2 regions of the Alteromonas sp. 5NS40-0096 genome follow, and region 2 is predicted to be linked to the other one. Evidence: predicted binding sites of a transcription regulator. Region 2 holds the regulator's gene; the other holds the start of a gene.

Region 1 (5,307 bases), on a different contig from region 2:
GGCAAGCGTTAAAGCTTTGGTTAAAGCGGACGCCAATATACGCGCATCCAGCTAACAGTCATCAGGAACAAAAATAATGTCTTACGGCGAACAAACCTTAACTCCTACTAAGTCATCGCTTTCTGCAATGGAACGGTTTTGTAAATCCACGTTTTTAAAAGTGCTAAGAGAACTTCCGCACGGTCACATTACGGTAAAAGAAAACAATGAACCGGTATTGATCGCAGGAGACAAGTCTTCTGACATTCGTGCTGAAGTTAACATTCTTGACCCGATTGCATACAAAAAGCTCTTGTTAGGCGGTAGTGTTGCGGCGGGTGAAAGTTACATGGACGGTCTATGGACAAGTCCTGACCTCACCCAAGTTATTCAGATTTTTGCGCGTAATTTATCAACGCTCGATGAGTGGGAAAATAAGTTTAAGTGGTTGTCTATGCCATTTCTCAAGGTGCAACACTGGCTGAATCGCAACACCCAAGCCCAAGCCAAGAGAAACATAGAAGCGCATTACGACTTGGGCAACAAGCTTTACACACGTTTTTTAGACAACACCATGATGTATTCGTCGGCCATTTATCCCGATCCCAATACCTCTCTTGAGGGTGCACAAAACCACAAACTGAAAACAATCTGTGACAAACTGCAACTCACAGAAAACGACCACCTGTTGGAGATTGGCACAGGCTGGGGAGGGCTCGCCGTCTTTGCCGCCAAGCACTACGGATGCAAGGTCACGACCACCACAATATCAGAAGAACAATACGCGTATGCTCAGGCATGGGTCGAAAAAGAGCAGCTAGGCAATCGAATCACGTTGCTCAAGAAAGACTATCGCCTGCTAGAAGGCAAATTCGATAAACTCGTGTCGATAGAAATGATTGAGGCCGTCGGTAAACGGTTCTTGGGTAACTTTTTTACTAAATGCGCGTCATTGCTCAAAGACAACGGGCTCATGCTACTGCAATCTATCACCATCGATGACAGACGTTATGACAGCTACGCCAATAATGTGGACTTCATTCAAAAGTATATTTTCCCTGGCGGCTTCTTACCGTCTCAATATGAAATTAATGCCCATCTGAAGAAATACAGCGACTTTAACATTCGCGACTTGCACGATATTGGCCTTGACTATGCCAAGACGCTGAAAGATTGGTATGTCGCGTTTTCTGCGAGTGAGGAAAAGCTGCTTAAAGATGGCTATGACGAGCGCTTCATGCGTATGTGGGAATACTATCTCAAATATTGCGAAGGTGGCTTTTTAGAACGTACGATTAGTACAGTTCAGCTGGTACTGAGTAAGCCTCAATACACCCAGTCACTAACCCGTGCTTGATTGCAAAGAATCTAAGCCCGGCCAGTACCGGGCTTTTTTATGAATCTGATTCGCCGTCTACCACAGAAATTGGTTTAGAGAATATTGGCTTGCCTTGGTTGATATTGATTTCCACTCGACGATTTCGCGCCCTGTCTGCCGATGTCGATGCGTCTTCTATTAGTGGTGAGGTCGAGGCTTTACCTACCACTCGCATACGGTTTTCATCGAAACCCGTTGCACGTCTTAGTTCCTCTGCTACCGCCACAGCACGCTGAGCAGACAAGTCCCAATTTGAGCGGTAAAGCTCATTAGAGATTTGCTGGCTATCACTGTGGCCAGATACCTCCACTTCGCCAGGGACTTCAGCAAGTAGCTCGCCAATCGTTCTCAAAATCGGTTTAAACTGAGGTTGTAAGAACGCCGAGCCAGCTGAAAATGAACCATTCTCTTGGATTCTGATCGTGATTTGTTGCCCAAGCGATTCCATCTCAATAGAGCCATCGAGAATTTGCTTCTGAAGTTGTTGAGCTACCTTTTTCATCAATTCTGCAGTTTCAGTTTGATCTGCACTCGCTTCGGCGGCACTGGATTGGTCCGTCGCTGTTTGTTGCGCTTGACCACCCCGTTGCGTACCACGTTGTTTCTGACGACCACCGGCAGAATCTTCATCACCCGCTTGAAACTCCAGCATTTGCTGCGTCATTTCAATGGTTTGCTGTTGAATTGTCTCTATTGGTGTTGGATCGGGGCGTCCAGGTCTAAATTCCATTGCTATGACACTGGTGCCTTTGGGGATATCTTTAACTTCTATTTTATTTTGTACACCAAATGCAAACTTCATCGAGCCTGCTATTTGTTTGAACTTGAGTACGTCCATTTCGGAGAACGCCAACAAAAGTACAAAGAAGCACATCAACAATGACATCAAATCGGCAAACGTCCCCATCCACGCGGGAAGGCCTTCGGGGGGACATTTGGGGCATTCGTCTTCCATACCTATTCTTCCTCGCCCGTAGCCCCGCGTTTACTTTCCGCTAGGTAGTTTTTCAAGATCCCTTCAATAACTCTCGGGTTTTGTCCATCGGCTATACCTACAATGCCGTCAAGCACCAGAGATTGGTTGATTTTTTCTTCCTCTGCTCGGTTGTTTAGCTTAATTGCCATTGGCAAACAAACAACGTTTGCAAAGAAAGCACCGTATAGTGTTGTCAACAAGGCAACGGCCATTGCTGGCCCGATGGCTTTAGGGTCATCCATGTTCGACAACATGGCAACCAGTCCAATCAAGGTACCGATCATCCCCATGGCAGGCGCGACATCGCCCATATTTTTAAAGATGGTGGCGCCGAATTCGTGGCGCTGAGTGGTCATTGAGATATCTTTGGCCATAGTCTCGCGGACGACATCAACGTCGTGGCCGTCCACTAACATGTCTACACCTTTTTGCATAAAAGCATTGTCTATTTCGGCTTCCTCGAGTGCAAGAAACCCACCCTTACGCGCGGCATCAGCCATTTCTACGATTTTTTCAATGAGTGCTTCCGGTGTGTCAATTTTGAACATGAACGCTTTACCGGCGATTTTACCAGCACCAAAAAACTGACCTAGAGTGTATTGGGAAAGAACCACGAACAAACTACCACCGAATACAATGAGGACTGACGGAATATTGATAAACATCCCTAACTCGCCACTCATCAACATAGACATGACGACAAAACCAATCGCGCCCAACATACCTATGACGGTTCCTAAATCCACGCCTTAATCCTCATATTGCCCGATGACATGTGTTGACTAAAATGTAGTCTACACACAACCATTTACTCCAGATTGTTTTATATTATCGGCATTTGCGTAAAAATCTATAACCGATCCTCTTGAAAAACGTACCTGAGTGATGAAAAAGTACAACTCAATCGCATTTGATTCGCTTTTTTTAGACAATGAACGAGTCAAATTGCACTTATTGTGTGTGGCAAAACGCCAGAAAAGCAGTGAATGTAGACTAAAATGACAAACCATTTGACCCCTTCCCGCCCCTCAGTTAATGTGCCCGTCACAGTTTGATTTGAGGACTTTCTATCGTGAGTGATGGAACTAAAACACCCCAGACTTTTGAACAGTCATTAGCCGAGCTAGAATCGATTGTTAAAGAAATGGAAAACGGTGATTTACCACTGGACGACGCACTGGCCAAGTTTGAAAGAGGCGTAACCCTCTCGAAACAGAGCCACCAAGCTTTGCAGGCGGCTGAGCAAAAAGTGCAAACATTACTCGCCGATCAAAATGGTGAAGCGCTACAGGACTTTGACAACAGCGCAAGTGAACTATGACAGAGAACCAACTCTCCGCTTTTCACCTATCTGTAAGAAACAATATAGACAAGCGACTTGATGAGCTAGTGTCTTCCTTGCCTGATGTGGCACCTACCTTAAAAGAAGCAATGTCATATTCGTTGCTAGTAGGTGGTAAGCGCATGCGTCCATTGTTAGTAAAATTGGTAGGGCAGTGTCTATCAGTACCCGAGAGTGATACTGACGCCATTGCCACCGCCATTGAATGTATTCACGCCTATTCACTGGTGCACGATGACCTGCCGGCAATGGATGATGACGATTTGCGACGTGGTAAACCGACGTGTCATATTGCTTTTGATGAAGCCACGGCGATATTAGCGGGTGATGCGTTGCAAACACTCGCATTCAGTCATATTGCCGACACACCACTGTCAGATTATGGCAACGCACAAAGGGCTAAACTGATCAGTTGTTTGGCGACGGCAAGTGGTTATCTCGGTATGTGTGGCGGCCAGGCTATTGATTTAGCATCCACGGGCCAAACCATTGATATCGCAACCTTACGACAACTACACAACATGAAGACAGGTGCACTACTAAGAGCATGTGTTGATATGGTTGCCATAGTCAGCCCAAATCTTAAGGAAGACGAAAGGTCAGCGTTGCAAGGTTTTGCCCGTGCAATGGGTTTGGCCTTCCAAATACAAGATGATATTTTGGATGTGACTGGCGACACGCAACGATTGGGCAAACCCCAAGGTTCAGATCAGGAACTGGGGAAAAGTACATTCCCTGCCCTGTTGGGATTGGATGGTGCAAAAAAAGAATTAAACCAGTTGCACCAACAATCACTACAAGCATTACGTGCTTTGCCTTACAATATCGATAACTTATTAGCTTTTTGCGACCTTATGGTAAAACGAGACCATTAGGCTGGTCGCCTTTATTGCTTAGAAAAAAGAATGACTTTAGATTTATCCCACTACCCTACTTTGTCGCTTGCGCCAACGCCCGATGAGTTGCGCAAGTTGCCACAAGAACAATTAAAAACGCTCTCTGACGAGTTGCGTCAATATCTGTTGGCATCGGTCAGTCAAAGTAGTGGCCATTTCGCTTCAGGGCTTGGCACAGTCGAGCTCACCGTAGCGCTGCACTATGTGTATAACACACCTTTCGACCGCGTGATTTGGGATGTTGGCCACCAAGCCTACCCACACAAAATTCTAACTGGCCGTGCCGAGCGCATGTCTACAATACGCAAGAAAGATGGGCTACACCCCTTTCCTTGGCCGCCAGAGAGTGATTACGACACCTTTGCCGTAGGCCACTCTTCGACGTCGATAAGTGCCGCATTAGGTATGGCTGTTGCGGCAGAGAAAGAAAATGCAGGTCGAAAGGTCGTTGCTGTAATTGGTGATGGCGCTATGACGGCTGGTATGGCGTTTGAAGCCATGAACCACGCTGGTGATATAGACAAAGATATGGTTGTTGTCTTAAACGACAACGAAATGTCTATTTCTGAAAATGTCGGCGCATTAAACAGCCATTTAGCGCGCCTTCTCACTGGTGATTTGTTTAATTCCATTCGCGATGGCGGTAAAAAACTGCTAAGCAATGTTCCGCCAATAAAAGAATTCGCTAGCCGTGCCGAAGAGCATATCAAAGGCATGGTTGTACCCGGAACCATAT
Region 2 (5,307 bases):
TCTAATAACGCTTCGAATTCATCATCGGTGATATCTTCACTATCCGAAGCTGGTGCAGCGCTTGGAGCAGGTGCTTCATCCTGTTTCGCTGCTGTTTGCCCAGGCGCGCCAGAGCCGTGCAACTCGTCAAGTAGCGCTTCAAATTCGTCTTCTGTTATCTCTTCGATCGAACCACCGTCGCTTGCCTGTGTAACAGGCTCAGGCGCTTCTTCTAACTCAAAAGCGGGTTCTTCGGCAGGTGCAGCCGCTGAAGTGTCGTCGGCATTGCCAAAAATGTTTTCATCAGGGGATTCAGGTTCGCTAAGTTTGTGTAGCACCTCAACCAACGCTGCATCTGCACTCTCAAGAGGTTCGCGCGCTTTTACGCGCTCAAACATCTCAACGACCACGTCTGTGGCCTGCAAAATGACATCCATCAACTCTGGGGTCAATGTGCGTTGACCATTACGCATTATGTCAAAAACATTTTCCGCACCGTGACATATCTCCACTAATTCTGTCAACGACAAGAATCCGGCGCCACCTTTCACAGTGTGGTAACCGCGGAATATGGCATTTAGCAAATCTGCATCTTCAGGATTGTTTTCCAAGTCTACCAGTTGCTCTTGGAGCTGTTCCAAGATCTCGCCTGCTTCGACTAAGAAGTCCTGTAAAATATCCTCATCCACATCAAACGACATGCGCCTGCTCCCCTAAAAACCTAAGCTAGACAGAAGGTCATCAACATCATCTTGACCTTGAACAACATCATCACGCGACTCTGCGTCAATAATTGGACCTTCTGCTTCTACTTTATCGTTCTTTTTCTCAGTTTTATTAGCAAAATTAGAGACTTCTTTTTCGCCAAACATTGTGAGCATGTTAACTAGGCTGTCTTCGACCTCTTTTACGAGCTCAATAACACGGCGAATAACCTGGCCCGTTAAGTCTTGATAGCCTTGTGCCATTAACACTTCAGTTAACAAACTGGTCAACTTGGTCGAATCGGCAGACGTTTGCTCAAGGAACTGGTCCAATTCGGTACACAATGACTTAAAGCCACCCAGTTCTATTTCGCGAGACATGAGCTTTTTCCACTCAGGCATCACTTGGCTAATGCGCTCCGACAAGTTTTCAGCGATAGGCATACTTGCCTCAACCGCATCCATTGTCGTGTTGGCAGCTTTTTCCGTTTCTTCAATAACGTAGGTCAAGCGGCTTTGTGCATCAGGAATGTCTTGATTCGCAAGACCTGCAATGCGCTCATCCAATTGGAAATTGTTCAAAGAGTCATGGAGCTGACGAGTCAGCTTACCGACTTCCGCAAAAAGCTCGATCGACTCTTTCAATGAAGCGGCTTCCAACAAAGCGTTAGCCGCTTCGTTATCACCTTGCTCCAAATACGTGACGAGCTGCTTTGCTTCTTCGAGCGATATTGGGACGTTAGAGTTTGTTGACATCCAGTTATCCTCTTATTATTTCAGGAGCGCCTGGATTAACCTAAACGTTCAAAAATCTTGTCAAGTTTCTCTTTTAGCGTTGCTGCTGTGAATGGTTTAACAACATAACCATTTACGCCGGCTTGCGCCGCTGCAACAATTTGCTCTTTTTTGGCTTCGGCGGTTACCATGAGTACTGGCAAATGTTTGAGCTTGTCATCAGCTCGAATGTTGCGCAGCAAATCAATACCTTGCATTCCAGGCATATTCCAATCAGTTACAACAAAGTCAAAATCACCTTGTTGGAGCATCGGCAATGCAGTGCTACCGTCATCTGCTTCCTGGATATTGGAGAAGCCCAAGTCTTTCAACAGGTTTTTTATGATACGTCTCATAGTAGAAAAGTCGTCTACCACAAGAATTTTCATATTTTTATCCAAAATGGCCTCCACTGAGGGGTTAAATTGTTATCGTTTAGTTCGTGGTTCTATTCACCAGTCCGCCATGACTGCATTCGTGATTTGAGTTTTAGCATGGCCTGACTGTGTATTTGGCTCACTCTTGATTCACTGACTTCGAGTACTTCGCCTATTTCTCTGAGGTTCAGCTCTTCATCATAGTACAAGGAAAGCACAATAGCTTCACGTTCTGGTAATGTAGTAATAGCATGTGCGAGCGCTTTTTGAAAAGCGCCCTGCATTAAATCTTCTAAAGGCGTGTCATTTCCGCGGTTATCATCGGTAGTCAGAACATCCTCAGAGACGCCTAAGTCCTCAATACCCACCAACTTGCCCGCGTTCACTTCACCGAGCATTTGGTGATAACTCGCGATCGGCACATTTAGCTTGTCTGCAATCTCGGCGTCTCGCGCGTCACGACCGGTTTCTTTCTCAACCTGATTGATCGCTTCTGTAATAGCTCGGCTGTTTTTGTGCACAGAGCGAGGCGTCCAGTCACCTTTTCGGATTTCATCGAGCATAGCGCCGCGAATCCTAATACCGGCAAAAGTTTCAAAGCTCGCGCCTTTGCTACCATCAAAATTTTTGGCAGCTTCCAGCAAGCCGATCATGCCGGATTGAATAAGGTCATCAACTAATACGCTTGCCGGTAATCTTGCCATCAAATGATGTGCAATACGTTTAACAAGAGAAGCGTGCTGCTCTACCAGCTGCGCTTTATCGACTTGTTGTTGGTAAGCAGCTGCTTTGCTATTCACCCTTGATTACCCGCCACACTGTTTTTATTCGAGATAAGCTGTTCAATAAAGAACTCCAGATGTCCGCCAGGCTGAGCTGGGATTGGCCATTGTAGTGCTTTAGCTGCAAGCTGAGTGATGGCCATAGACGCTGGAGAACTGGGGAAAGCATCAACTATCGCCTTTTGCTTTCTCACTGAGCGACGGATGTTTTCATCAAAGGGAACCGTTGCCACTAGCTCTAGTGCCACGTCTAAGAAACGCCCTGTTACCTTTGACAGTTTGCTAAAGAGTTCTTGCCCTTCTCTAACATCCCTCACCATATTCGCAACAATTTTAAACTTGAATACGCCGTGCTCTCTGTTCAAGAGTTTAATCAATGCATACGCATCTGTCAGGGAAGTGGGTTCATCACAGACCACAACAAGGATATCTTGAGATGCTTTTGAGAAACTCAATACCATGTCGGAAATGCCCGCCGCGGTATCCACAATGAGTACATCAATTTGAGAGCGCAATTCGCTGAAAGCGCGAATTAAGCCAGCATGTTCCGTCGGCGACAGCTCAGTCATAGACTGTGTGCCAGACGTTGCTGGAGCGATCTTGATGCCATGAGGGCCGGTGATAAGAATATCATCCAGTGTGCATTCGCCCGACAAGACATGGGACAGGTTTCTTTCCACCCGTAATCCCAACATAACGTCGACGTTTGCCAGACCCAAGTCGGCATCCAATACCATCACGCGTTTACCTTGCTTTGCCATCGAAATGGCAGTGTTCAACGTGATGTTTGTTTTTCCTACGCCACCTTTACCGCCGGTGACTGCTATAACTTTGATTAACCGTGATTGATTCATCTTTCGTAAGCTACTCGCTTGATCTTCGATCATACTGCTCGTGCTGCATTTACCACATGATTGCCTCTAGTATGATTCAATCCGTACTTTTTATAAAGCTTTGCGGCAGCAGATACGAGAGATTTTCCATCAGCAACTTTAATGTCCTCAGGGACTTGCTGTCCGTCGGTGACATAACTCACCGGAATTTGGCGCTCGATGGCAACACTTAATGCTTCGCCCAGACTATAACATTCATCGACTTTAGTGAATATGCATCCATCAAGTTTTACCGACTCGTATGCATCAAATATATGCTGCAATGCTGAATATTGCGTACTCGCTTGTGCAACTAAATATTGTCTAATGGGTTGCGTATTAGCCTGAGTAAAGTTCGTCAACTGTTTAATTAAACGACTATCGCGCTGACTAAAGCCCGCAGTGTCCACTAAAATAAGGCGTTTGTGACGCAACTGGAACAACTGGTCAGCAAGCTCTTCACTTGACTGTGCCTTTCGCGTAACACAACCGATGATTTTGCCATAAGTAGCCAATTGCTCAAAAGCGGCAATACGATAAGTATCGATAGTAATCATCGCTACCTGGTCTGCACCGTATTTCTGCGCGTAACGAGCAGCAAGTTTAGCAACTGTTGTCGTTTTACCTGTGCCAGTGGGTCCTACAAGCGCGACCACACCACTATGAGACAGGATATCATTACCAGAAACATTCACGCGATTAGCTAAAAGTTTTAAAACGTATAGCCAAGCCTCTCGTTCAGTACAATCCGCTGGCGTATAATTTACGAGTTGCTCGGCTAGGCTTCGGCTAATCCCCATTCCTTCAAGTCGCTGTGCCAAATACCTCAAGGTAGGACGCTGGCGGCGTTGCTTCGCTTCCATTAAGTCAGCAACTTGATGTTGAAGCACGCTGCGCAAAGAGGCTAGCTCTTCTTTAATGCTGTCTAATTCACCTTGCTTTAACGATTGTGACGGTTGGGAGAAATCGTCAAAGCCATCATTCACCTCATTAACTTTTGAGTCGACAAGCGCATCGGCTGAAAAAAGTTCGGGTTCATGTGCGGGCTTGGTTGCCGGTTGTGTCATACCTCGAGGTTGAGATTGGGCTCGGGGCTGAGAATGAGGTTGAACCGATGGCTGAGGTGCTGGCTGTCTTTGTGTTGACGTGTGAGGTTGTTGCATCGATTGCTGAGATTGCTTCTCCAATAGCGCTTTAAGACTATCGGGACCATCGTCACCGATAATCTCGCTCAACGTCGGAACAGGTTTTCCTGAAAACGATTCGTTTTTAGGTGCCACTTTGGGTGTTGGCTCTTTGTCATACGCGGCGACGAGTTCGATGCCGTCAGCGACTTTGCGATTCGACATAATAACGGCGTCTTGACCTAACTCGGCTTTTACAAGGCTTAGCGCCTCTCGCATATCTTTGCCAAAAAAACGTCTAATTTTCATTCCCAACCTCTTTTCTCAATCGCTGTCAGATTATTGACCTATTGAGCTAACAATTTTAATTTGCTTATCATCTGGCACTTCCTGATAAGACAAGACATGCAGTCCCATCACGGCATTTTTCAGGAATCTAGACAGTACTGGCCTCAACATTCCCGACGTCAGCAGCACCGCCGGCTCTCCGGCTAATTCTTGCTGTTGACTAACTTGCTGTAACGATTGCTGCATCCGGTCAGCAAGTCCAGGCTCGATACCAGCGCCATTTTCTCCACCCGCTTGTAGTGACTGGTGCAACATCTGTTCCAAGTCTGGCGCCAAAGTTATGACGGGGATTTCTTGAGCCCCACCGCTTATTTCTTGAACAATCAATCTCTTGAGCGCAATTCGGG

The links. The regulator FliA, encoded in region 2, starts transcription of late flagellar genes. The targets are predictions, from matches to a motif close to CTAAAGNTNNNNNNNNNNNNGCCGATA.
Region 1: the regulator FliA is predicted to act here: its motif matches at 3,163-3,189, upstream of pomA (flagellar motor protein PomA).

The regions. Positions count from the first base shown of each region.
Region 1 is NZ_BAAJLQ010000008.1:124,019-129,325, reverse strand. It holds gene AC27G9_RS19445 (DUF1365 domain-containing protein) at 1-77, shown strand, start outside; gene AC27G9_RS19440 (class I SAM-dependent methyltransferase) at 77-1,336, shown strand; gene AC27G9_RS19435 (flagellar motor protein MotB) at 1,374-2,312, opposite strand; gene pomA (flagellar motor protein PomA) at 2,315-3,079, opposite strand; gene AC27G9_RS19425 (exodeoxyribonuclease VII small subunit) at 3,406-3,654, shown strand; gene ispA ((2E,6E)-farnesyl diphosphate synthase) at 3,651-4,550, shown strand; gene dxs (1-deoxy-D-xylulose-5-phosphate synthase) at 4,581-5,307, shown strand, end outside.
Region 2 is NZ_BAAJLQ010000003.1:526,756-532,062, reverse strand. It holds gene AC27G9_RS12320 (chemotaxis protein CheA) at 1-680, opposite strand, end outside; gene AC27G9_RS12315 (protein phosphatase CheZ) at 693-1,439, opposite strand; gene cheY (chemotaxis response regulator CheY) at 1,475-1,858, opposite strand; gene AC27G9_RS12305 (RNA polymerase sigma factor FliA) at 1,906-2,634, opposite strand; gene AC27G9_RS12300 (MinD/ParA family ATP-binding protein) at 2,631-3,503, opposite strand; gene flhF (flagellar biosynthesis GTPase FlhF) at 3,500-4,921, opposite strand; gene flhA (flagellar biosynthesis protein FlhA) at 4,952-5,307, opposite strand, start outside.